DNA from 3 places in the Neobacillus sp. SM06 genome. Region 1 is predicted to be linked to each of the others. Evidence: riboswitches for the same ligand, from Rfam matches in the RefSeq annotation. Region 1 holds a riboswitch; each other region holds the start of a gene.
What was found. Region 1 has a riboswitch for glycine ahead of ACQYAD_RS04155 (ACT domain-containing protein). Riboswitches for the same ligand answer to the same signal wherever they lie in the genome.
Positions count from the first base shown of each region.

Region 1 (8,081 bases):
ACAGAAAAGGGTCAAGGAAAGCGGTTGGCAAGACAGCTGCAAGGTGAGTTTCCGCAAATGCAAGCGAAGCTTTTGCAAATTGAAAATCATGGCAGTGTTGTTTGCAAATTAGAAGAAGCAGTGTAAACATGCGAGTCTAAAGGTCCGTCATTTATGGCGGGCCTTTGGCCATTCGGCTTGATAAATGGTAGACAATATATACAAGGGGTTTCATACGTCCGATTTTCGTTCGCTTACATATGGGTTGTTTAGAACGCGGGAAATGGTTGCGATCGATACGCAGCTTCCATGGCAATTGCGCGGATAGGAAGCGGCTCCTCTTTACTTTTTCAAAAAAGTATACTCAAAAATGGTTTTACTTTCATTCATGAAAGGTCTATATTTTTACTAGTAGAAATATGAAAAGGCAAGTGGAGGGGATTACCATGAATGTTGTTGCATCCAACAAAGTGCAAAGCATGACAGCCAGTATTTTTCAAGAGGTGGCTGACCGAAAACTTGAAGCGATCAAAAGGGGTATGAACGTCATTGATTTAAGTGTAGGGAGCCCGGATTTTCCCCCACCTTCCTATGTGGTTGACACACTCGTAAAGTATGCGATGGATCCAACAAAGTATGGGTATACTCTTCGAGGAACAGCCGAATTTCATGAGGCAGTTTGTTATTTTTACAAACAGCGCTATGGGGTTGATTTGGAGCCGGAGGAGGAAGTGCTCCAGCTCATGGGGTCGCAGGATGGTCTTTCGCATTTGGCAACAGCATTTATCAATCCTGGCGACTATGTACTCGTTCCGGATCCGGGATATCCCATTTATGAAGAAAATGTCATTTTAGCTGGCGGAAATCTTTATTCGATGCCACTAGTAGAGGAAAATCAATTTTTGCCAAAATTGGATGAAATCCCTGAAGACATTTTAGCAAAAACGAAAATGATGATTCTCAGCTATCCAGGGAATCCGGTAACGGCTTTGGCTGACCGCGCTTTTTTTGAAAAGGTAGTGGCCTTTGCAAAAAAACATACTATTTTGGTTGTCCACGATTTTGCCTATTCTGAGTTGATTTTTGACGGAAATCCGCAAATTAGCTTTATGTCGATTCCGGGTGCAAAAGAGGTGGGAATTGAATTTAATTCCTTATCGAAGACGTTTAACATGGCGGGATGCCGCATCGGTTATGTTGTTGGCAATGCCCAGGCATTGGGGGTTTTAAGTTCGTTAAAGGGGCATGTGGATTATGGCGTCTTTTTCCCGATTCAAAAAGCAGCAACGGTCGCGCTAACTTCTGACTTTTCTGCTCTTCAAACACAAGTGAAAGAGTATGAGGTTCGCCGTGATGCGTTAATTTCGGGTTTGGCAAAAAGCGGTTGGCAAGTGGTCAAATCGCCGGCAACGATGTTTGTGTGGGCAAAGATCCCGTCAGGCTGGACATCGCGTCAGTTTGCTTTTGAATTAATTGACAAGGCTGGGGTGGCAGTTGTTCCTGGTGATGCGTTTGGAAAACTTGGGGAAGGCTATGTTCGAATTGCGCTGGTGCAGCCGAAAGAACGACTTGAAGAAGCTTGCAGCCGCATTCACGAATTTCTTTTTCAATATTCCGAATAAGCAGGTTAACCTTCTAAAAAAACAGGTATGAACATATAACAATAAAAAAGACCTTCCAGGAAGGTCTTTTCAATTTGGATATGAAAGAAGGTAGTGAATTTGCCAAGTGGGCTGCACCAAGTTGTATTGGATCTTCCGATTGAAGCGGTTTGGAATTTTGTGAAAGATATGGATCATTGGGCGCCGCTCGTTCCGGGCTATATCCAGCATGAAAAAATCAGTGAGCGCCAATCGACCTGGGAGTTTTATGGGGATTTGGGGTTTATGAAAAAGAAAGTGCGTCTGATGGTGACCATAAAAGAATGGATTGAGCCGACAAAGGTTACGTTTGATTTGAAGGGATTGAACGAAAATTTTGCCGGGAATGGATATTTTGAGGCGGAGAAAATGGGGGAAAGCCGTACAAGGATGACGGGGTTTCTCAATATTGAAGCCGAAGGAATAATGGCCAAAATGGTCAACAGTGTGCTAAAAACGTCGATTCCATCCATGGCAGAAGAACTAACAGATGCCATTGCAGCGAAAATGAAGTAGAATCTTCCAGTTTATAGAAAACTCAATCCCAAAAAATGATAATCGCGCCCTATTCTCTTAAAAAAGAAGGAAACAGGGCGCGAAAAACAGGGGAAAGAGCAAGTCGACTGCTGCCATTTTCCCAATAAACAATCAAACGGTTCGCCGCCAATCCAGCGAATCTTAGTTAATCAGCGCCTGAAGCGGTGCGGGAATTCTTCCACCGCGATTGATCATTTTTTCCGAATGATATGGGTTCACGCCCATGACGGGAGCACGTCCAAGCAGTCCGCCAAACTCGATCATTTCACCCTCTTTTTTTCCTGGAACGGGAATCACCCGTACCGCAGTCGTTTTTTTGTTGATCATCCCGATCGCGGCCTCGTCAGCGATCATGGCTGAAAGAGTCGCAGCAGGAACATCGCCAGACACCGCGATCATATCCAGTCCGACCGAGCACACACATGTCATTGCCTCAAGTTTCGCCAAACTGAGCGCGCCATCGACAACACCGCGAATCATTCCATTATCCTCACTGACAGGAATAAATGCCCCGCTCAAGCCGCCAACATAAGAGCTTGCCATTGCCCCACCTTTTTTGACCGCATCGTTCATCAGCGCCAAAGCGGCAATTGTTCCATGGGTTCCAACCCGTTCCAGACCAATCTCCTCCAGAATATCTGCGACGCTGTCATGAATGGCATTTGTCGGTGCAAGGGACAAATCCATAATTCCAAACGGAACGCCAAGCCTTTTGGCAACAATTCGTCCTATCAGCTCGCCAGCACGCGTAATTTTAAAGGCAGTTTTTTTAATAATATCGGCCGCTTCGCCAAGATCGGCATCAGGGTGGCGTTTCAAAGCATTTAAAACAACACCCGGTCCGCTGACGCCAACATTGATAACCGCTTCCCCTTCACCAGCACCATGAAAAGCCCCGGCCATAAACGGATTGTCTTCAACCGGATTGCAGAAAACGACAAGCTTGGCGCAGCCGATTCCGTTTTGGTCTTTTGTTAATTCCGCTGCTTCTTTTAAAATAAAGCCAAGCTGGCGAACAGCATCCATATTAATTCCAGCCCTTGTTGTTCCAACGGAAACTGAGCCGCAAACGCGTTCTGTCTCGCTGAGCGCTCTTGGCAAGGAAGCAAGCAATGTTTCGTCTCCTTTGGAAATTCCTTTGTGGACAAGTGCTGAAAAACCGCCGATAAAATCAACCCCCAGTTCCTTTGCGGCACGGTCGAGGGTTTTGGCAAGTTCAATCGCCTGCTCTACCGTTGCTGAACCAAGAATTTCGGCAATCGGTGTAATCGAAATGCGCTTGTTAATAATGGGAATGCCGAATTCTTTTTCGACGTCTTCTGCAGTTTGCTTTAAATTTTTAGCATACTGCATAATTTTTTCATAAACCCGTTTATTCATTTTGGCAAAATCGGAATCACTGCAATCACGAAGATTGATCCCCATTGTTACCGTGCGGATATCAAGGTTTTCCATTTGTACCATGCGAATCGTTTGGATGATTTCATCCATCGCTATTGTCATTTGTCCCATCCTCTCTTGCGGTTAAAATTAGATCCGGTGCATCGCTTGAAAAATTTCTTCAAGCTGAATATTGATTTTTAATCCCATTTCATCTGCAGCGGCGGAAAGTTCCTCACGCAGCTTTGACAAATTTTCATTGGCGGAAACATCAATGATCATCATCATGGTGAAAAAATCTTGAAGAATCGTCTGACTGATATCCAAGATGTTCATCTGATTGTTCGCTAAAATAGTTGTTACCCTTGAAATAATCCCAACCTGGTCTTTCCCAATGACACTAACTACTGCACGTCTTTTCTCCATATATGCCACCTCATTTAGAAAATAAAAAAAGATTGGATTTGCTCCAATCTCAAGAAATGAAGAGTATGCAATTTTGCTTGCCATCACTCTTCTGTCCTTTTGCCTGAGATTGTGAATCCTTCGGCGCCGCAAATTGGCGGTCTCTCCAGAAGCTGCTCCAGTTATAGTGTGATCCATAACCTTCGTCGCTTTATTGAAATTAAAGAAATCGTATCAATTCCCGGCAGAGAAGTCAATAAAAAATTGTTTAACACTTTAAAGCGAAGGGAAAAGGAACGATCCATTCTCCCTCGCTCTCCTAGTCATTTGCTAAAGTTACTGCCGTATCGGAAGTCGTTAAATCGACTTGCAGTTGTTCAGTCAAATCATATGGATGATAAAATCCTCTGGAGACCATGTAAGCGCTGATCTTCTCATGCGTTTCAATTGCCTCTCGTAATTGCTCTCTTAAAACCGCTTTTAACTCGGGAGTAGCCGCTTCAGTAAGGGCAATGGTGTAGTTTTGCACGCCAGATTTTGCCGAAAGTAAGAAATCAGTCGCAATGACTTGATCTGTCAATCCGCCCATTCCCATCATGTTTTGTAAAAATTGATTCATTGAACTTCCTCCCGATTGGTTAAAAAATTTTGCAATTGCTGTATATGTCTCGATCCGGATGCTGCATCATTGGCTAAAAGTGCTTTCAGCTCTTCGTCTTGCGCCAATGCGCCCATCGTTGTTGCTTTCGTCAAACATAGACTTTTAAACGTTAACAGTTCATGAAGTTCAAGGGTTTCGTGCAATCCCAGAAATTTTGCCATAAAGTTATCCCCCTCACTAACATCATTTTGCTCGTTTTATGTTTTCTGGGAAAAAGAACAATTATGCATCGGTTTTCCACCTGAAAGATTCTCCCATGAATAGGGAAAAAGTACATTTGGAAAAATAGATCATTGGAGGTGATTTTATGGAACAGGAAAGTCTGGCGCTCCATGAAACAATGGAAACACATGAAATTCTGAACTTTAAAACCGTTTGTTTGCTCGGTCAAAATTGCTGCAGGGATTATGCTTTGACAATGAATTAAAGGCATTGATGGAAAAAGATGTACAGCAATCAATCCGTGATCTAAATGAATTGCTTCATTTTTATAAAACAACCAATGAGGGAAGCAAAGCATGGCTACGAAGTATTCGACACCAGAACGGATCAATGCATAAAAGTTGTCTTAAAACCATGAAAATAAAGTCCTTATCAAGAGTGGTAAGGACTCGGTTTGTTTTTAGCAAAATAGCAGACAAATGGACAGGGGTTCGGTAAAATAAAAGGGAATGAACGAATTCAAAAAAATCTGCTCATGGAAAGTTTGAACTTTTTGTGAATAAATAAAAGAAAGACTTTACATAGGGTAGGGGGGTATAGTAAAATAAAATCCGTAAAGGAGGGTGTTAGAGGATGAATCAAATGGATCCGCTCAATGATGCTCCCCAGTGCAATGGTGAATGCCATACATCTTCAACAGTCCGGAAAAGCCATCATTCAGAAAATACAAAAAAAAATCTGATTACCCGCTTAAACCGTATCGAGGGTCAGATTCGCGGCATTAAAGGATTGATTGAAAAAGACACGTATTGCGATGATGTCATTACACAAATTGCTGCAACACAAGCAGCTTTAAACAGCGTCGCGAAAATCCTCCTTGAAGGCCACATGAAAAGCTGTGTAGTGGAACGGATTCAAGAAGGCGATCGCGAAGTTGTCGACGAGTTGCTTACCACAATACAACGGCTTATGAAAAAATAAGCCACTATTCGAAAGGAGTTTTTCACATGGAAAAAATCACATTAAACGTTCAAGGAATGTCTTGCGGCCACTGCGTTAAAGCAGTAGAAGGCAGTGTAGGTACCCTAAGCGGCGTCAGCTCTGTTAAGGTAAACTTAGATGCGGCCACTGTTGATGTTGAATTCAATCCACAAGAAGTCTCCCTCGACAAGATCAAAGAAACGATTGATGATCAGGGTTACGAAGTTCAATAAGAGGCTTTTGGCGCTCAACAATCAAAAAAGACGTGCTAGGCAATAGCACGTTCTTTTCTTTTGAAAAGTATACCTATACAGGTATAAGGAGCTGGTTTTAATGAGTGAGAATCTAAAAGAAACCAATTTGCAAATCTCGGGCATGACGTGTGCGGCATGTGCACTTCGAATTGAAAAAGGACTAAACAAGCTGGAAGGTGTAGAAATTGCCAGCGTTAATCTAGCATTGGAGAAATCTGCAATAAAATATGATCCGGCAAAAATAAAGTTGGAAGCTATTCAAAAAAAGATTGAAGACCTTGGCTATGGCGTGGTTACCGAAAAAGCGGATTTTGAGATAACAGGGATGACTTGTGCAGCCTGCTCGGCAAGGATTGAAAAAGGTTTAAACAAACTGGACGGTGTCGTAAAAGCCACTGTCAATCTGGCATTAGAAAAAGCATCAGTCGAATTCAATACGGCGATTTTGTCGCCAAGCGACATTATCAAAAAAGTCGAAAGCTTAGGGTATGGAGCAGCAATTAAAGAAGATGCGCAACATACTGCAGACCATCGCCAGCAGGAAATTGAAAAGCAAACGAGCAAATTTGTGTTTTCGGCGATTTTGTCGCTGCCGCTTGTATGGGCAATGGTCGGCCATTTCTCGTTCACTTCATTTATTTGGGTTCCAAAAATGTTTATGAATCCATGGGTTCAATTGGCATTGGCAACACCCGTACAATTTTTCATCGGCAAGCAGTTTTATGTCGGTGCGTATAAATCATTGAAAAATGGCAGCGCCAATATGGATGTATTGGTTGCGCTCGGCACATCGGCAGCCTATTTTTACAGCCTGTATTTATCATTGGTATCCATTGGCCAAAATGCCCATACAGTCGAACTTTATTATGAAACAAGTGCACTTTTAATTACATTGATTATTTTAGGAAAATTGTTTGAAGCAAAAGCAAAAGGCCGTTCATCTGAAGCGATCAAGAAATTGATGGGCCTTCAGGCGAAAACTGCTACTGTGGAACGGGACGGCGCTGAGGTGGAAATACCACTCGAACAAGTGGTTGTTGGCGATACTCTCCACATCAAACCAGGTGAAAAAATTCCGGTTGACGGAAAAATTATTGATGGCCGCTCAGCGATTGATGAGTCCATGCTGACAGGGGAAAGTGTTCCGGTTGACAAGGAAGCGGGCGATGAAGTCATTGGTGCAACGCTGAATAAAAACGGCTTCTTAAAAATGAAGGCAACAAAAGTCGGCCGCGATACCGCACTCGCGCAAATTATAAAAGTGGTCGAAGAAGCGCAAGGATCGAAAGCGCCGATTCAGCGTCTTGCTGACAAAATTTCCGGTGTATTTGTTCCGATCGTTGTTGGTTTAGCTGTTATCACCTTCTTTATTTGGTATTTGTGGGTAACACCGGGCGATTTTGCCGAATCGTTGCAAAAAATGATCGCTGTCCTTGTGATTGCGTGTCCTTGTGCATTAGGATTAGCGACGCCGACTTCTATTATGGCCGGATCAGGGAGGGCTGCCGAATATGGAATTCTGTTTAAAGGCGGTGAACATCTTGAAATGACCCACCGCATTTCGGCGGTTGTGCTTGATAAAACGGGGACAGTAACAAACGGTACCCCTGTGTTAACAGATGTTTTTCCGGCGTCTTCGCAAACAGAAGAGTCATTCCTTGCCCTTATCGGTTCTGCTGAAAAACAGTCGGAACACCCGCTTGCACAAGCGATTGTTCAAGGAATTAAGGAAAGAGGTATTGCCTTTAAAGACACAAGCCATTTTGAAGCGATTCCGGGATTTGGAATAAAGGCCGTGGTTGAAGGAAAAGAGTTGTTGGTCGGGACTCGGAAATTAATGGAGAAGTACGATATCGCCATTGAAAATGCCAATGAAATGATGGAAAAACTCGAAAAGAACGGAAAAACCGCTATGATTGCCGCGATCGATGGCGACTATGCCGGGATTGTCGCGGTTGCCGATACGATTAAAGAAACGTCAAAAAGAGCAATCCAACGCCTGAAAGACATGAAACTTGAAGTGTACATGATCACTGGCGACAATCAACAAACCGCAAAAGCGATTGCATCCCAAGTTGGGAT
Region 1 is NZ_JBNWEO010000011.1:163,775-171,855, reverse strand. It holds gene thrB (homoserine kinase) at 1-126, shown strand, start outside; gene ACQYAD_RS04170 (LL-diaminopimelate aminotransferase) at 426-1,601, shown strand; gene ACQYAD_RS04165 (CoxG family protein) at 1,695-2,135, shown strand; gene ACQYAD_RS04160 (PFL family protein) at 2,298-3,659, opposite strand; gene ACQYAD_RS04155 (ACT domain-containing protein) at 3,687-3,962, opposite strand; glycine riboswitch at 4,044-4,121, opposite strand; gene ACQYAD_RS04150 (spore coat protein) at 4,261-4,560, opposite strand; gene ACQYAD_RS04145 (hypothetical protein) at 4,557-4,763, opposite strand; partial or broken gene ACQYAD_RS04140 (spore coat protein) at 4,910-5,097, shown strand; gene ACQYAD_RS04135 (metal-sensitive transcriptional regulator) at 5,407-5,745, shown strand; gene copZ (copper chaperone CopZ) at 5,772-5,978, shown strand; gene ACQYAD_RS04125 (heavy metal translocating P-type ATPase) at 6,079-8,081, shown strand, end outside.

Region 2 (8,081 bases), on a different contig from region 1:
CATCTTACTTTCAAAACCGGTCGGAAATGTTACTAGCCTTTGATTTTGAAGTGGCTCAAGAAAATCCGGAGGCTGAATTTGTGACATTTGGAAGTTATATATTGGAGCAAGTCCTCGTCATTTTGGAAAAACAGGCAGTGAGCACGCTCCGCTTTGCGGAGGTCGAGCGCTTAGAGGTCGGTAACTCTTTGAAAAAAATTTCGGAGTTCCTGCTAAATGAGCATGGCCGGATCAAGATTGAAGAGGAAAGGCCAGTTTTGGGAATTTGGGCGGTGTTCAATTATCAACTATCCTACATTTCAGATGAAAAAATGGAAAAGACCGATCAAGTTTGGGTGAATTTACTGACAGGTGAAATTAGCTTGACAATGAAGGAAGAGCAAAATCGCATTGTCTATAAGCAAAAGCCGCTGTATACCTATCCGGTACCCGTTCAAATAGATCTCTCCAAAGCATTGAGCATCGCTACCGATTTTTTGAAAGAACAGGCAGAACAAGAAAAGAATACTGAATCACAATCAGTTGCCTACAAAAAAGATGTCATGAGAATTACAAACTATTATATGGATCTACTAGCGGAAAATGAAAAGCGGGGAAGACGAGCAGGACTTAGCGAGGAGAAGCAAAAAGAAATAAAAGCAAAGTCTGCTGCGATTGAACTTGAACGGGACAAGCAGCTGCAGGATATTTACAACAAATACCATGAACAAACGGAAATACGGCTGGATAATGGAATTTTGTATTTTATTCCGCTGTTAGAATTTAAAGTGGCTATTGAATTCAGGAGCGACCACACGCAAAGAATACTTTACTATAATCCAATTACAAAGCAGTTTTTTGAAAGGCGTGTCGAAACGGCAATGGTTTAAGTTTGACAAGATGATGGATTGAATCTGTAAATTCGCCATATGGTAAAATAAATGACAAATCTGCAGGTAAAAGGGGATGGAAAAATGGGATTAGCTGAGAAGCACATGGTCTCATTCGACGAGTTTCTAAAGATGCGGGAAACAAGCGAAAACAGGTTCGAATATATTGATGGGACTGTTTATATGTCACCATCTCCCTCAACAAAGCATCAAAGGGTATCGGAAAACCTGCAATTAAAGCTCGGAATATTTCTTGAATTTTCTAAGCGGAAAATGTAGCGGGTTGGAACATCTTCACCAATGTGGAGGTGTTTTTTGTTCAATCCAATTACCCTTTAATCCCTTTAACACGAACATTACGATAAAATTTCTAATAAATGTTCATATTTTGCTTGATTCTCGATTGTAAATTTGTTATATTAGCAAAGTAATAATCTTAAATATCATAACTCGTATATGCTCGGTAATATGGTCTGAGCGTCTCTACCTGGTTCCCAATGAAAGAACCGGACTACGGGGTGAAGTATTTGGCTGTCTGTTTTTTGGAAACAGCCAGTTCATAATTGGCATATCATTTTGCCCAATTATCAATACTTTAACTTTCGTAGGTCTAGAGGGGTAGAAACGATTTCTACATTTCTGGACTTTTTTATTTGGGAAAAATTCATCGAGTGACGAACAACAGTGGGAGGAGTGGTTATTTTGAAAAAGAAAATGCGATGGAATTCTGTCTTGCTCGCAGCAGTTGTTGTCCTTTTGCTATCGTTTGCAGTGGAAAAATCCGCTTTTCAACAGCCAACGAAAGCTGAAGGCGCCCAATGGCCGATCATCATTGAAGGGGCCATGCCAATCGAAGCTGAAAATTTTGCTCAACGGTTAGAAAAAGTAAAGCAAGAACAATCGGGGAATTTTGTGTTTTACAAAGGAACTTTAAATAAATACCCTGTCATTGTCGTTAAAACAGGGAAAGGGATGGAGAATACAGCAGCTGCAACAACGCTTGCGATTGAAAAATACAACCCGGTTGCCATCATCGACCAAGGGACGGCCGGAGGGCACGATCCGAATTTAAACGTATTTGATATTGTTTTAGGAAAAAGGGTAACCAATATCGGTTCATTAAAAACTGAACCGAAAGATAAAAACCAAGGAATGGATCCGTCTCAATGGATTCCAATGGACTTAATGGCTTCTGAAGGAAGCGGGTCCGATGCCAATGCTGAAAAAATCCGTTACTATGATGGTGATAGCGGCCTGCTTGCAGCTGCAAATGCGGTGAAAGAGAAATACACAAAGGGGAAAGTGGTAGAAGGGACAATCGGTTCTGCAGACGTTTGGAACAATGAAGTGGACCGGATTAACTGGTTCCATACCACATATGGTACTTCTGCTGAAGAGATGGAAGGGGCTGCAGCCGCGCAAATGGCTAAAGCGTATAATGTGCCGTTTTTGGATATTCGGATTCTGTCCAATAATAAAACAAACGGTGGCAAGTACAACCCGAACACCGCAGTAGCTAACCAAGAATTTGTTTACGAAGTCGTGAAAAAATATATCGCTTCAATAAAAAAAGAAAAATAGGGTCCAGACTTCCGTATGGGAGCAAATGGGTTTGACCCGTTGAACAAATATGCTAGAATTTAAAATTATCGTACAATGATTTAAACATGCAATGATCGTTATGGGGAAAAACTATAGCGGGAGCAATTTCTGGAGAGTCCGCAAATTTTGCGGCGCCGAAGGGTTCACAATCTCAGGCAAAAGGACAGAAGTATAAGAAGATTGTTTTGCTATTCTTCCGGATAGTATAAGACGATTTTCTATTCTGACGTCGAAAGAGATTGGAGCATACCAATCTCTTTTTTTTTTTACACTATCATTAAGGGGGAATGAAACGTGGCACAGCAAGAGCTAAAAAGAGATCTAAAAAATCGGCATGTTCAACTAATAGCGATTGGGGGCACGATCGGGACAGGCTTATTTTTAGGATCAGGTAAAGCAATTCAATTGGCAGGGCCTTCTATTTTATTCGCTTATCTGATTGTCGGAATTGCGGTCTTCTTCGTCATGAGGGCTTTAGGTGAATTGCTTCTATCAAATGCCGGCTATCAATCGTTTACGGATTTTGCCACCGATTATATCGGGCCGTGGGCTGGTTTTGTAACAGGATGGACGTATTGGTTTTGCTGGATTATGACGGCAATGGCGGATATTATCGCTGTTGGGGTGTACGTACGATATTGGTTTAATATTCCGCAATGGATTCCCGCGTTGGTCATTTTAATTATTTTGCTGGGCTTTAATTTATTGACAGTCAAACTTTTTGGAGAGTTAGAGTTTTGGTTCGCTATCATTAAAGTCATTACGATTCTTGTTTTGATTAGTATTGGTGTTGTTTTGCTTATTGCCGGCTTTAAAACAGAAGCAGGATCGGTTTCGGTGAAAAATCTTTGGTCTTATGGGGGCATGTTTCCGAATGGGGTATCCGGGTTTTTATATTCCTTCCAAATGGTTGTCTTTGCGTTTGTGGGGGTTGAATTAGTCGGTGTATCAGCTGCGGAAACTTCCAATCCGAAAAAGAACATCCCATCTGCCATTAATAAGATTCCGGTAAGAATCCTGTTTTTCTATGTGGGAGCACTTTTCATTCTCTTAACGATTAACCCATGGAACGAATTAAATGCAGCAACAAGCCCGTTTGTCAAAACATTCAGTTTAGTCGGGATTCCGATTGCCGCAGGTATTATTAATTTTGTTGTCTTAACATCTGCAGCATCGGCATGCAATAGCGGTTTGTTTTCGACGAGCCGGATTTTATATAACTTAAGCATCCATCAAGAAGGGCCGGCCAATTTTGCCAAATTAAATAAGAATAAAGTCCCGAGCAACGCTTTGGTGACTTCCGCTATCGTCCTTTCTGTTGGCGCCCTTTTGAGCAAAATCATTCCGGAGCAGGCTTTCGGAATTGTGACAACGATTAGCGCCATTTGTTTTATTTGGGTCTGGGGAATCATTTTGGTTTCACATTTACGCTATACAAAAACACGCCCGGATTTACGAAAAAAATCGATTTTCAAAGCGCCTTTAACACCATTTATGAACTATGTTGTCCTTGCGTTGTTTGTTTTTATCTTAGCGATCATGCTGTTTGCTGAATCAACTCGTGCCGCCTTATTGCTGACACCTGTATGGTTTATCGTATTGTTTATTTTGTATTTTGCAAAAAGAAAAATGGTTGCTAGTTTAGAATAAGTAGTGTGTAGGTCGAATTCTTCTTGAAATGCGTCGAATTCATCTGAAAGTGCGTCGAATTCATCGGAAAGTGCGTCGAATTCCATCGGAAGTGCGTCGAATTCATCGGAAAGTGCGTCGAATTCATCGGAAAGTGCGTCGAATTCATCTGAAAGTGCGTCGAATTCATCGGAAAGTGCGTCGAATTCCATCGGAAAGTGCGTCGAATTCATCGGGAAGTGCGTCGAATTCCACCGGAAAGTGCGTCGAATTCATTGGAAAGTGCGTCGAATTCATCGGGAAGTGCGTCGAATTCCACCGGAAAGTGCGTCGAATTCATTGGAAAGTGCGTCGAATTCATCGGAAATGCGTCGAATTCCATCGGAAGTGCGTCGAATTCATCGGAAAGTGCGTCGAATTCATCGGGAAGTGCGTCGAATTCATCGGGAAGTGCGTCGAATTCCACCGGAAAGTGCGTCGAATTCATTGGAAAGTGCGTCGAATTCATCGGAAAGGAAGTCGAATTCCTGTCATCCCGTAAGGTTGACGCAAGTAAAAAGAAAAAGCTCAGCTGATTTTTAATACAGCCGAGCTTTTTTTATCTTTTTAGAAGGCGATAATCATCCCGTTTTTCCCAGCATAGGTTCCCATGGTCGCTCCCATCTCATTTACGATGACTTCTTTTGGCTGAAACCGGTTCAGGAGTTCCTGCTTCATTACTTCGGCTTCATCTAAATTGCCAGTGTGAGTAATCCCAAAAGTGACAGTGGAAAAGTCCATCCCTCTTTCTTCAATGATTTCAATGACTCTACTAAGCAATTTACGCTTTCCGCGAACTTTTTCAAGGATTTCCACTTTTCCTCCATTCACTCGCTCTAAAATAACCTTAATATTGAGGATTTTGGCTAATGAACCTTGAAACCTGCTAAGGCGCCCTCCTTTTACGATATTTTCCAATGTGTCCAGCAAAACAAGAATATTCATCTTTTCTCTGTAAACGGTTAAGTCTGCAATGATTTCTTGAATGGAATACCCTTTTTCTGCAAGGTCAGCCGCACGGATCACTTGCATTCCATGACCAATTGATCCGGCCAGTGTATCAAAAATGGTGACATTTGCATTGGATAACTCTTTTCCAATGCATGCGGATTGATAGGTTCCACTCAATCCGGACGAAATGGTGAAACATAACAGTTCTGTATCTTTCTCGAATTTACTAAAAGTATCAGCAAAAACAGCCGGTGATGGCTGGGAAGTTTTCGGGAGTTCATCCGCAGCAAACATTTTTGTAAAAAATTGTTCCGGCGTCAAATCGATTTTTTCCAAATAGTCCTGCCCCTCAATTGTAACCGTCAACGGGACGATTGTTAGATCATAACGTCTTACCAATTCCCATGGTATATCTGCCGAACTGTCAGTAATGATTTTAATCATTCTCACAAAACCCCCTTGAATTCAGTATAACAGTTCAAAGTGTAATGTAGCTATGTGGGTTGGAACGGAGAATAATTTGTAAACAACTTGAGATTAAGGGAAAAATAAATAGGAATACTGCTAAAATAGGATTAAAACAAGGAGCTGTTACAGTGGATAAAATAACATGGTAGAAAAAGACTTCAACGATGGGGAACTCTTAATTGCAGAACGGGATATAGCTCAGCTGAAAGTTCCTAATTATATTGAAAATGCATACATATACAGAGTTCAATAAAGTTGCAAACTACTGGTTATACTAAAAAATTGTCCAGTTTTCTCTTGTGATTATCGGGTTTTATGGCGGAGTGGGTGCGGTGTTTAAAAAGAATAAAAAATTTAATCACTCATATTAGCTGTATTGCATTGATTGGAATCCTAGCGGAAATGGCTAGGATTCTGCATTTTTAAATAAATTGAATCCCCTCTATACAAAGGAAGGTCTAGATCATTTGTAGCAATTCTTCAATTATTATTTGTTCGTTAGTTGCTTTCGACTTTTTTTTATACGCCATCAATAAACCGTATAGCCATTCATATACGTCATCTGAAATATGTTCAATGATTTCAGAATTACTTTCATTCAAAAATGTTTGGACTCCTTTCAAAAATCCCAATCCAAACAATTTAAATTCTGTTAACATATGTAAACCTTTAAATCGATCCATTTGGGTTGCAAAAGGTTTAAGCGTCTCTTCAATTACCTCATAGGCAGCTTCTGCTGGTTCGACATATTTAAAGCGGCGGGATCCAGGCCGTTCATAAATATCATCTAGCGTCAATTTATCTAATGCCTGGTATACTTCCGCAGCAAGCGAATCAACATTGATTTTGAGTAGGTGTTTTTGTACCTTTTCCTCAAGTTTTTTTGCAAGAGAGAGGTCTTCTTCAGCAATAATATGTAATAATTGCCTCGATTCTTTCTCTGTTAACATGGTTAAAAGTGAATTCATCTAGTTTTATCCTTTCGTTTTTTGCTACAAAGTTTATCGATAATTCCAAAACCAGTCATTATAGTCATCCAATAAAGTAAAATTCGAATCATTTTCTCTAAGCTCTAATTCTGCTATAGAGATGTACAGCTTTTTTCTACCTTGTTTGGCTTCGCAAATTATTCCGTAAAAATCATCGTAATCTTCCGTTAGCTTGATCACCTTTACGTGGTTCTCCTTTGTTGCAAAAGGTCCAACTTCACGGCTATAAGTTGCTTCGAAGGGAAACACTAATTGGGTTTTTAAATAATGAAAGTATAGTTATAGTGTTGTATCTGTAACTTGGGGAAGATTCTCTTCACTGTAATTTTCTTCAATCCCTAGAATTGCACCGACTCTTTTTTTCCAGTCTTCAGCCACTTTATGGCACCTCATCCAAATTAATAGCATTGTCATTTAACGGTTTCCACATAGACTTCCCTATTCATTATATCAGCAATGTCAAAAGGTAGCAGTTAAAAATTCATTTTAACTAATTGCTGTTATTCACTTAAGGATTTACAAAAGTTTACTTGCATTTAATATTCTATTAATAATTCGTGATTATCATAAAACCATAAACTGAATAGATACGGTTACAAATTGAGAGATCTTAAATCGAATGGATGAAGGGAATTTGATTTAAGATTTTTCTATTTCTTTTCATTCAGTGCAAGCATACAAAGAATTAGATACTGTACGAAGTTCTGAAAAATAAAAAAACAGGGTGATGACGTATGAAAAAAGAAATTTGTTATTCGGATTTACCGCTGATTACGAATGATGTTTTCGAAAACATGAATAAACTAATTGCTATGGACGCGGATAAAGTTGAATTGTTAATGGATGGCGATAAATGGGATGAAATGGAGCGGCTGTTTGCTGATTTTGCCCCGAAGTTAAAAGCATTGCCTGTCGGCTATACCGTTCATCCGCCAGCATGGGATACGAATCTAACAAGTGAAAATCAAGCGATTCGCGAAGCATCTTTTAGCGAATATAAGAAAGCCATTGAGTTTGCGTCGATGATTGAAGCAGACCATGTTGTCATTCATCCTGGCTTTTGTTTCTCACCTGTTTTTAATAAGGAGCTTGCAAAAGAACGGGCAATCGTATCAATTCAGCGGTTAGCCGAAGTCGCCAAACCTTTAAATGTGAAACTTGTGATCGAAAATGTCGGATATAATGGGAGCTCCTTATTCACTCAAGAGGAATTCACCAGATTTCTAGATTCCTTTGATGAGACGGTTGGGTACTTAATTGATGTGGGACACGCCCATTTAAATCATTGGGATATTCCCAAGCTGATAAGGGAAACAAAAGGTCGACTTCTGGCGCTGCATCTACACGATAATAACGGAGAAGCAGACGAACACTTACCAATTGGCGAAGGAACCATTCAATGGGAAGGAATTTTTTCCGCAATGAAAGAGGTGCCAGACCATTGTCAGTTAATTTTAGAATATGCTCCAAAAACATCATTAGAAAAACTGCGAGATGGGAAAGAACTTCTATTAAAAGAGGTTTTGCAACAAAA
Region 2 is NZ_JBNWEO010000009.1:138,998-147,078, forward strand. It holds gene ACQYAD_RS03150 (hypothetical protein) at 1-869, shown strand, start outside; gene ACQYAD_RS03155 (Uma2 family endonuclease) at 975-1,148, shown strand; purine riboswitch at 1,300-1,403, shown strand; partial or broken gene ACQYAD_RS03160 (5'-methylthioadenosine/S-adenosylhomocysteine nucleosidase) at 1,683-2,450, shown strand; glycine riboswitch at 2,570-2,648, shown strand; gene ACQYAD_RS03165 (amino acid permease) at 2,766-4,121, shown strand; gene ACQYAD_RS03170 (hypothetical protein) at 4,330-4,587, opposite strand; gene ACQYAD_RS03175 (DegV family protein) at 4,707-5,534, opposite strand; gene ACQYAD_RS03180 (hypothetical protein) at 6,017-6,526, opposite strand; partial or broken gene ACQYAD_RS03185 (calcium-binding protein) at 6,560-6,805, opposite strand; gene ACQYAD_RS03190 (sugar phosphate isomerase/epimerase family protein) at 7,282-8,081, shown strand, end outside.
Region 2: it holds a riboswitch for glycine, as region 1 does, so the genes downstream of both, ACQYAD_RS03165 (amino acid permease) here and ACQYAD_RS04155 (ACT domain-containing protein) in region 1, are expected to answer to the same signal.

Region 3 (8,081 bases), on a different contig from region 1:
CTTTGACCGGTTTGGCAAGCTTAATCACAAACTCATTAAAAGAAGGACCTTCATGAATTATTTCAAATCCAATCTGTTTCAGTGCGGTTTTTGCATAATGTGCTTTTTGTATGTTTGCCAGCGCCATTTCGCGCACGCCATTTTTACCCAACGCCGTCATGGCAACGGATGCTGCCAATGCATTCAACGCTTGGTTTGAACAAATATTCGATGTTGCCTTATCGCGGCGGATATGCTGCTCGCGTGCTTGCAGTGTCAAAACAAAACCGCGGCGCCCCTGTTCATCAACCGTCTGGCCAACAAGTCTGCCCGGCACTTTTCTCATCAATTTGTTTGTAACGGCAAAATAACCGCAATGCGGGCCGCCAAAAGCAGTTGGAATTCCAAAAGGTTGAGCATCGCCGACAACAATGTCAGCGCCAAACTGCCCAGGAGGCGTTAAAGCGCCAAGAGCGAGCGGGTTGCTTGAAACGACAAACAGCGATTTATTGGCATGAGTTATTTCTCCCAATTCCTTTAACGATTCAATTCTTCCGTAAAAGTTTGGATATTGGACAATTACAGCGGCAATTTCATCACTTACCAGCCCTTTTAATGCCTCGAGGTCCGTCATTCCGTCCTTGACAGGAATTTCAATCACTTCAATGAATTGCCCTTTGGCATACGTTTTGACTACATCTTTTGATTCGGGATGTACGGCTTTTGAGATCAATACTTTTTTTCTTTTAGTCTGGCCGGCACTCAGCATTGCGGCCTCTGCCAAAGCTGTTCCGCCATCATACATTGAGGAGTTGGCGACATCCATTCCTGTTAATTCGCAAATCATCGTTTGAAATTCAAAAATGGCTTGTAGCTCTCCTTGAGAAATTTCTGGCTGATACGGAGTGTAGGCTGTATAAAACTCTGAACGAGAAAGGACATGATCGACAATTATCGGAATGTAATGGTCATAGACGCCTGCACCCAGAAACGAAACATTTGTTTTTAAATCGGCATTGCGTGATGCCATCTGCGACAATTCCCGCATTAACGCTGTTTCCGATTTTGCCGGCTTAAGATGATACTCCCCTTTAAATTTCACTTTTTCCGGAATATCGCTAAAAAGGTCGTCAATTGAGGACGCACCAATCGCCTCAAGCATTTCCTTTTGATCTTGTTTTGTCATTGGTAAATAGCGATGTTGCTTCATTTTCGTTCGCCCCCTAAATCTGTTCTCTACGGTAAAAAGGTGTTGGCACTACTTTCGCTTTTAATCGCTTGCCGCGAATCTCCACTTCCATTTCCTGCCCATGTGCTGCGTAAGCTGATTTCACAAGAGCCAGTCCAATATTTTTCTTTAACGTTGGCGACTGCGTTCCGGTTGTCACTTCACCGATGGGCTCTTCGCCAGCATAAACCGGGTAGCCATGTCGCGGAATTCCCCGATCCAGCATTTCAATTCCAACCAGCTTCTTCGGTACACCGTTTTCTTTTTGCAGTTTTAGCGCTTCTTTGCCGATAAAGTCAGCTGCCTTATTTAATTTAACTGCGAAACCAATCCCCGCTTCTAGCGGACTGATTTCAGGTGAGAGCTCCTGCCCATACAGCGCCAAGTTTGCTTCAAATCGAAGCGTATCCCGGGCGCCGAGCCCGCATGGAACAACCCCTTCTTCCTTCCCTGCTGCTAAAATTTCTTTCCAAAGATCAACAGCATCCGCAGCATCACAATAAATTTCAAAGCCGTCTTCTCCGGTGTATCCGGTGCGGGAAACGAGGGCTTCTTTTCCGTTGATTGCAACTTTTTGCTGAAATTTAAAATAACCGATTTTGCTTAAATCCGCGCCAGGAACAAGTGATTGCAGCACTTTCTCAGCTTTTGGGCCTTGAAGTGCTAATTGAGCTGTTCTTTCAGAAAGGTTTTCAAGTTGGACATTGCCTTCAAGGTGTTTTTTCAGCCACTGGACATCCTTTTCAATATTTGACGCATTGATTACGAGCAAGTAATCCTCTTCATCGAACTTATATACAAGCAGATCATCGACCGTACCGCCATTTTCATAGCACATGGCCGTATATTGGGCACCACCGACAGGTATTTTTGAAACATCGTTCGTAACCATTTTCTGCAAATACGCAAGGCTGTCTGAACCGGAAATTCTCACCTCACCCATATGGGAAACATCAAATAAACCTGCTCTCGTCCTGACCGCTTCGTGCTCTTCTTTAATACTTGAAAATTGTACTGGAAGCTCCCAGCCCCCAAAGTCAATCATTTTCCCGCCATACTCTTGATAAATTTCAAATAGCGGCGTGCGTTTCAATTCTGCCATTTACAATCCCCCTTATTTTTCCAATAGAAAAGGACAGAAACCTTCCTTAAACATAAAAAAGGTCTCTGTCCTTTCACCTGAGAGTTTCCCCAGAATAGCTTTCCCCTTTGGTGGCGAACGTATAAGTGCCGCACTCTCCAGAGCTGCGTCAAACAAGAGTTCTTTTGCCTGAGAGATTCACAAGTATTTGCTTGCTCCTTCGGCGCTGCGATATGCAGTCTCTCCCCTTGTTCTCATCCGCATATATATTTTTTTGAATCTTGGTCATACTAAAAAAAAACAAAGATGATTATTACAAAATTTAAAACTTTCTAAGCTATTATCATCCTACCATTAAAGCAATCAATCGGGCAATATGATTTTGCTGAAAAAGGAGCTGAAAAAAGGGTGGTAAACATTGTATTTGATTGTGCGTGGCAGGACGACTTTTTTCACCGGATTGAACAAGACGGTCCGTGGGGCAACTGGGATCTTTTTAAGCTTGCCGTCGATGTCGAAAAACATCTTGCCGTTCCAACGTTTGAAGGTCTTTTGGCACCAAACTATTTACCGCATTTAACGCCGCTCCCGCATCAGCTGGAAACAGCCAGACTGGTGATTGAAAATATGAACGGAAAAGCGATTCTGGCAGATGAAGTAGGACTGGGAAAAACAATTGAAGCCGGATTGATTTTAAAAGAATATATGATTCGCGGGCTTGTGAAAAAAGTGCTGATTCTTGTACCAGCCTCTCTTGTAACCCAATGGGCTTCCGAATTAAATACAAAATTCTTTATCCCGGCAATGACACAGAGAAAAAGCTATGTCTGGGATCAGTATGATGTTGTTGTATCATCTATTGATACAGCAAAACGGCAGCCTCACCGAGAGATCATCTATAAACAAGACTATGACTTAATTATCATTGATGAAGCCCATAAACTAAAAAACAATAAAACAAAAAACTATGAATTTGTTCAAAATTTAAAAAAGAAATTTTGCTTACTGCTGACTGCCACTCCCATTCAAAACCGGGTGGAGGAAATTTTCAACCTTGTTTCCCTTCTTAAACCCGGGCATTTGGGAAGCGAAACCGCATTCTACGAAAAATACAAACGTGATTCAAGGTCCTTGAATGATGATGAGCATTTAAAAGAACTCGTCAATAAAGTCATGATTCGCAATCGCCGGGCAGATACAGGAATCGAGTGGACAAAACGGCAGGTTGAGACCATTCCAATTGAATTTTCAAAAGAAGAAAGAGAGCTTTACGAGGCAGTTACGGAGTTGAAAAATGAAGTCGACTGGCTGGCATCTAGTGCTTTTTCGGTCATGACATTGCAGCGGGAGGCATGCAGCAGCAGAGAGGCAGTCTATCATACGCTTAAAAACATGCTTACCCGCAAAGAAAATCCAACCACCTTGTTTCAGCAGCAAATCCATTTTTTAATTTCAAAGGTCGAGGCGGTTCAGCAAAACTCCAAAGCCAACAAAGCGCTCGAACTGATCCAACACATAAATGATAAAGTCATTATTTTCACGGAATACCGGGCGACACAGCTTTATTTGCAATGGTTTCTCCGCCAGCATGGAATTACATCGGTTCCCTTTCGCGGCGGTTTTAAGCGGGGAAAAAAAGATTGGATGCGCGAGCTTTTTCAAAAACATGCTCAAGTGCTGATTGCGACAGAAGCCGGCGGCGAAGGGATCAACCTGCAATTTTGCAACCATATTATTAATTTTGATTTGCCATGGAATCCAATGAGACTGGAACAGCGGATCGGCAGGATTCACAGGCTTGGCCAAGAAAAAGATGTGATGATCTACAACTTTGCAATCAAAGGTACACTTGAGGAACATATTTTAAAATTGCTGTATGAAAAAATCCATCTATTTGAAAAAGTAATCGGTGAATTGGATGATATTTTGACAAAACTAGAATTCGGCAATCTTGAAGATCATTTGATCGATATTTTCGGAGGAAGCTCCACAGAAGGAGAAATGCGGATTAAAATGGAAAACCTCACATCAATGATTGAGTTTGCCAATCAAATGAAGAAAGGAGATTCCCATGCAGCAGCCGCAAATCCATGATTTTCTGGAACGATATTTCCAAGCAAACGAGTGCGAAATCCTTGAAAATACTGCCGGGTATTTAACAGTTCAACTGACAGTTGATCTTGACAAGGAGCTAATGAACAGGCCATTTTATTGGCATTATCTTGAGAAAACAGGCGGAGTACCCAACCCGATGAAATTGACATTTATTACTGACCAAAATACGGTGCCGGAGCACCTAAAAGGAGAAACAATCTATTTTGGCTCTCCAAGGCTCCACCAAATTTTTCAGTCAACGAAAAAATTGGCACGGTTTATCCGGCTATATGAAAATAATCCGCTTTTCCAGCAACAAACGCCCTTGTTTCCATGGCTCTGTTTGAATGTCAAGATTTCCTATCAATGCGATCGTAAACGGGATGTGTTTAAATCAATCGGCCTGCAGTTAATCAACGGCCAGCTAGTCGAAAAGTTTCATGATCATTTAGTGAAATTGAATTTAACCCCAAAGATCCCGGATTACTCTTTTACGCTCTCACCGTTGATTAAACCGAAAAGCGGGATTGTCCGTGTGGAAAACTATTTAAAATCACAGCTTGAAACGGAAGAGGATACGTGGGCAAATGAAGCGATTGAGCGATGGAACAAAGATTTGAAGTTGCTGAATCATTTTTATGAAAATGAGGAGGATAAAACAGAAAATTACGAAATCGAAAAGCAGGCACTGCAGGAACAGTATGAACCAAAAATCCAGATATCGTTTACAAATGGAGGACTTTTTTATTTAACTGACAATGCTTTTTAAAAACTTTGTCGACAGTCCTCCTCTTTTTTTAAAAATTTTTTTAAAAAAGAAAGGAAAACGAAGAACCGTGTCGAAATAAGTAAAGTGAGAAATTAAAAAGGTGGTGTTTCCTATTGTTAGTTCCATTGAGTTGCTAGCAAATCGAATTGTTTCGGATGCAGCAAGAAACCAGGCGACAGATATACACATTATGCCGCGAAAAAAGGATACGCTGGTTCAGCTCCGCTTATCCAATAAGCTCGTCCCAAGGCTGACATTGCCGAAGGAAGAATGCGATCAGCTTATTGCCCATTTTAAATTTGAAGCCAATATGGATATTGGCGAACGAAGAAGACCCCAAAGCGGCGCAATTATAAGTGAAGTTAACGGCCAGTTGCTCGGACTGCGATTGTCTACCCTACCCTCAAACAACCGTGAAAGCCTCGTCATCCGGCTGCTGCCCCAGCAAGAACAAATCCCTTTTTACCAGCTCTCATTATTCCCTGACATGACACGCAAACTGCTTGCTCTTCTAAAGCATGCCCACGGGCTAATCATCTTTACCGGGCCGACTGGAAGCGGCAAGTCAACAACCCTTTATTCCTTGCTAAACGAAACCGCTCATCTATTTCACCGCAATGTTATTACACTTGAAGACCCCATCGAAAAGAACTATGATTCCGTTTTGCAAGTACAAGTAAATGAAAAGGCAGGCGTGACGTACGCAGCTGGCCTTAAAGCGATTTTACGCCACGACCCTGATATTATAATGGTCGGGGAAATCAGGGATTCAGAAACAGCGAAAATTGCAGTGCGAGCCGCGCTAACCGGGCATTTAGTGCTTTCTACCATGCATACGAGGGATGCAAAGGGAGCCGTCTACCGCCTGCATGAATTTGGGGTTAATTGGCTGGAAGTTGAACAGACGCTTATTGCCGTGACTGCGCAGCGGCTCGTTGAGTTGACTTGTCCCTTTTGCGAAGGTGATTGTTCTCCTTATTGCTATTCATACGGCAGATGGAAGCGGGCAAGCGTGTTTGAGCTATTAGCGGGAAAAAATTTAGGCTTAACATTAAGAGGGGCAAAAGGCGAAAATGTGATATTGAACTATCGAACCCTTAAGCAGGTGATTCGGAAAGGGATAGCGCTCGGCTATATTAAGGAATCGGAATACGATCGCTTGGTTTATGATGATGAGACAAACTAAATGGCCGGTTTTCGAACAAGCTCAGTTTCTAAAACGGACGGGTGAATTGTTAAGAAGGGGCTATCCGATTGCTGAGGCGATTGAATCACTCTCCTTCCAATTGCCCGCCAGCCGGCAACCACAGCTCGTCCAACTGCTTGAAGGCTTAAAAAAAGGGTTAGCCTTTCATGACGTATTGGCAGAGCTCCGCTTTCATGAAGAATTAATTGGTTATGTGTATTTTGCCCAGCAGCACGGGAGTTTTGCAGAAGCACTATTCCAAGGCAGCGAACTCGTGTTAAAAAAAGAAAAAGACAAGCAAAAACTGCTGCATCTGCTCCAGTATCCCCTTGTGCTGATTATGTTAACGGGATTTATGTTTATCTTTGTTGAAAAATCCCTGCTGCCACGGTTTTCTACTCTGTTTCAATCGATGAATTTAGAAGAAAATTTCTTTATGAAAATCGTCAATGGCTTCGGTAAAAATTTTCCGATTTTCCTGGTCAGTCTTATCGCTCTTGTAGCTGTCAGCACAATTTACTACTTATTCATTTTCCGAAAAACACCCATTCTCCTTCAGAAAGTACAGCTTGTACGGATTCCCCTTGTTGGCCGGTTTCTAAAACTGGTTTACACCCATTACTTTTCCATTCAATTAAGTTTTCTCATCACGGGCGGCATTTCTGTTGCAGAAGCGCTAGCTTTATTTGAAGCAAACTCAAGACAGGCATTTTATGCCACTCTCGCAAAGAAGCTAAAAGATGGGCTCGTAACAGGGGAAAAATTAGAAACTATTCTACAGTCGTTTCCTTTTTTTGAAAAAGAATTTGCTTTGATTGTTAAACATGGACAAGAGAATGGAAAACTTGGTCAGGAGTTGTTTTTCTACAGCCAGCATTGCATGGCAATTGCAGAAGAGTTGACCGCAAAAAGTTTAAAAATGATTCAGCCGCTTTTGTATGTATTGATTGGATTGTTAATCGTTTCAATGTATTTAGCCATCCTTTTGCCAATGTTTCATCTTATGGATGGCATTTAAACAAGGAGGAAATGTAAATGAAAAATGAAAAAGGGTTTACATTAATTGAAATGATGATCGTCATGCTGGTCATCTCTGTTTTGTTAATTATCACCATTCCCAATATTACGAAACACAATTCAAATATCAATAATAAGGGCTGTGAGGCATTTGTCAAAATGGTTCAATCTCAGGTACAGTCCTATGAAATAGAGCATAATGCCTATCCGGCAAGTATAGACGATCTCGTCACAGAAAAGTACTTAAATACCACCAAATGTCCGGATGGCAAAACAACGGTCAGCATCGGGGCGGATGGCACGGTTTCAAAAGTGAGTACACCGTAATGAGCCGTTCTGAAGGGGGATTCACTTTAGCAGAATCTCTGCTTGTGCTGTCCGTATTTATGATCGTGTCTTCCATTACAGCTTTCACAGTTAAGCCTCAATTTGAAAAAGCGCAAGCCGATTCCTTTCTCACCCAGCTTCAAACCGATTTATACTATGCCCAGCAGTACTCGTTGACCCATCAAATCGAAACAACGGTCAATATTCAGGCTGATCAGCATTCATACTATATACGCACTCGATTCGATCAGCCCCTACTCGTTCAGAGAACCTACTCGAATCATATCAAGGTACTACCGCTTTCCCAGCCGTTATTTTTTAAATTCACCCCTGATGGGAATATTACTAAATTTGGTACACTTGCCATTGAAGCAGGTTCCAAGACGTATCGCATGACCTT
Region 3 is NZ_JBNWEO010000018.1:313,995-322,075, reverse strand. It holds gene gcvPA (aminomethyl-transferring glycine dehydrogenase subunit GcvPA) at 1-1,189, opposite strand, end outside; gene gcvT (glycine cleavage system aminomethyltransferase GcvT) at 1,203-2,309, opposite strand; glycine riboswitch at 2,456-2,546, opposite strand; gene ACQYAD_RS16725 (DEAD/DEAH box helicase) at 2,697-4,382, shown strand; gene ACQYAD_RS16720 (YqhG family protein) at 4,360-5,151, shown strand; gene comGA (competence type IV pilus ATPase ComGA) at 5,252-6,337, shown strand; gene comGB (competence type IV pilus assembly protein ComGB) at 6,324-7,355, shown strand; gene comGC (competence type IV pilus major pilin ComGC) at 7,373-7,681, shown strand; gene comGD (competence type IV pilus minor pilin ComGD) at 7,681-8,081, shown strand, end outside.
Region 3: it holds a riboswitch for glycine, as region 1 does, so the genes downstream of both, gcvT (glycine cleavage system aminomethyltransferase GcvT) here and ACQYAD_RS04155 (ACT domain-containing protein) in region 1, are expected to answer to the same signal.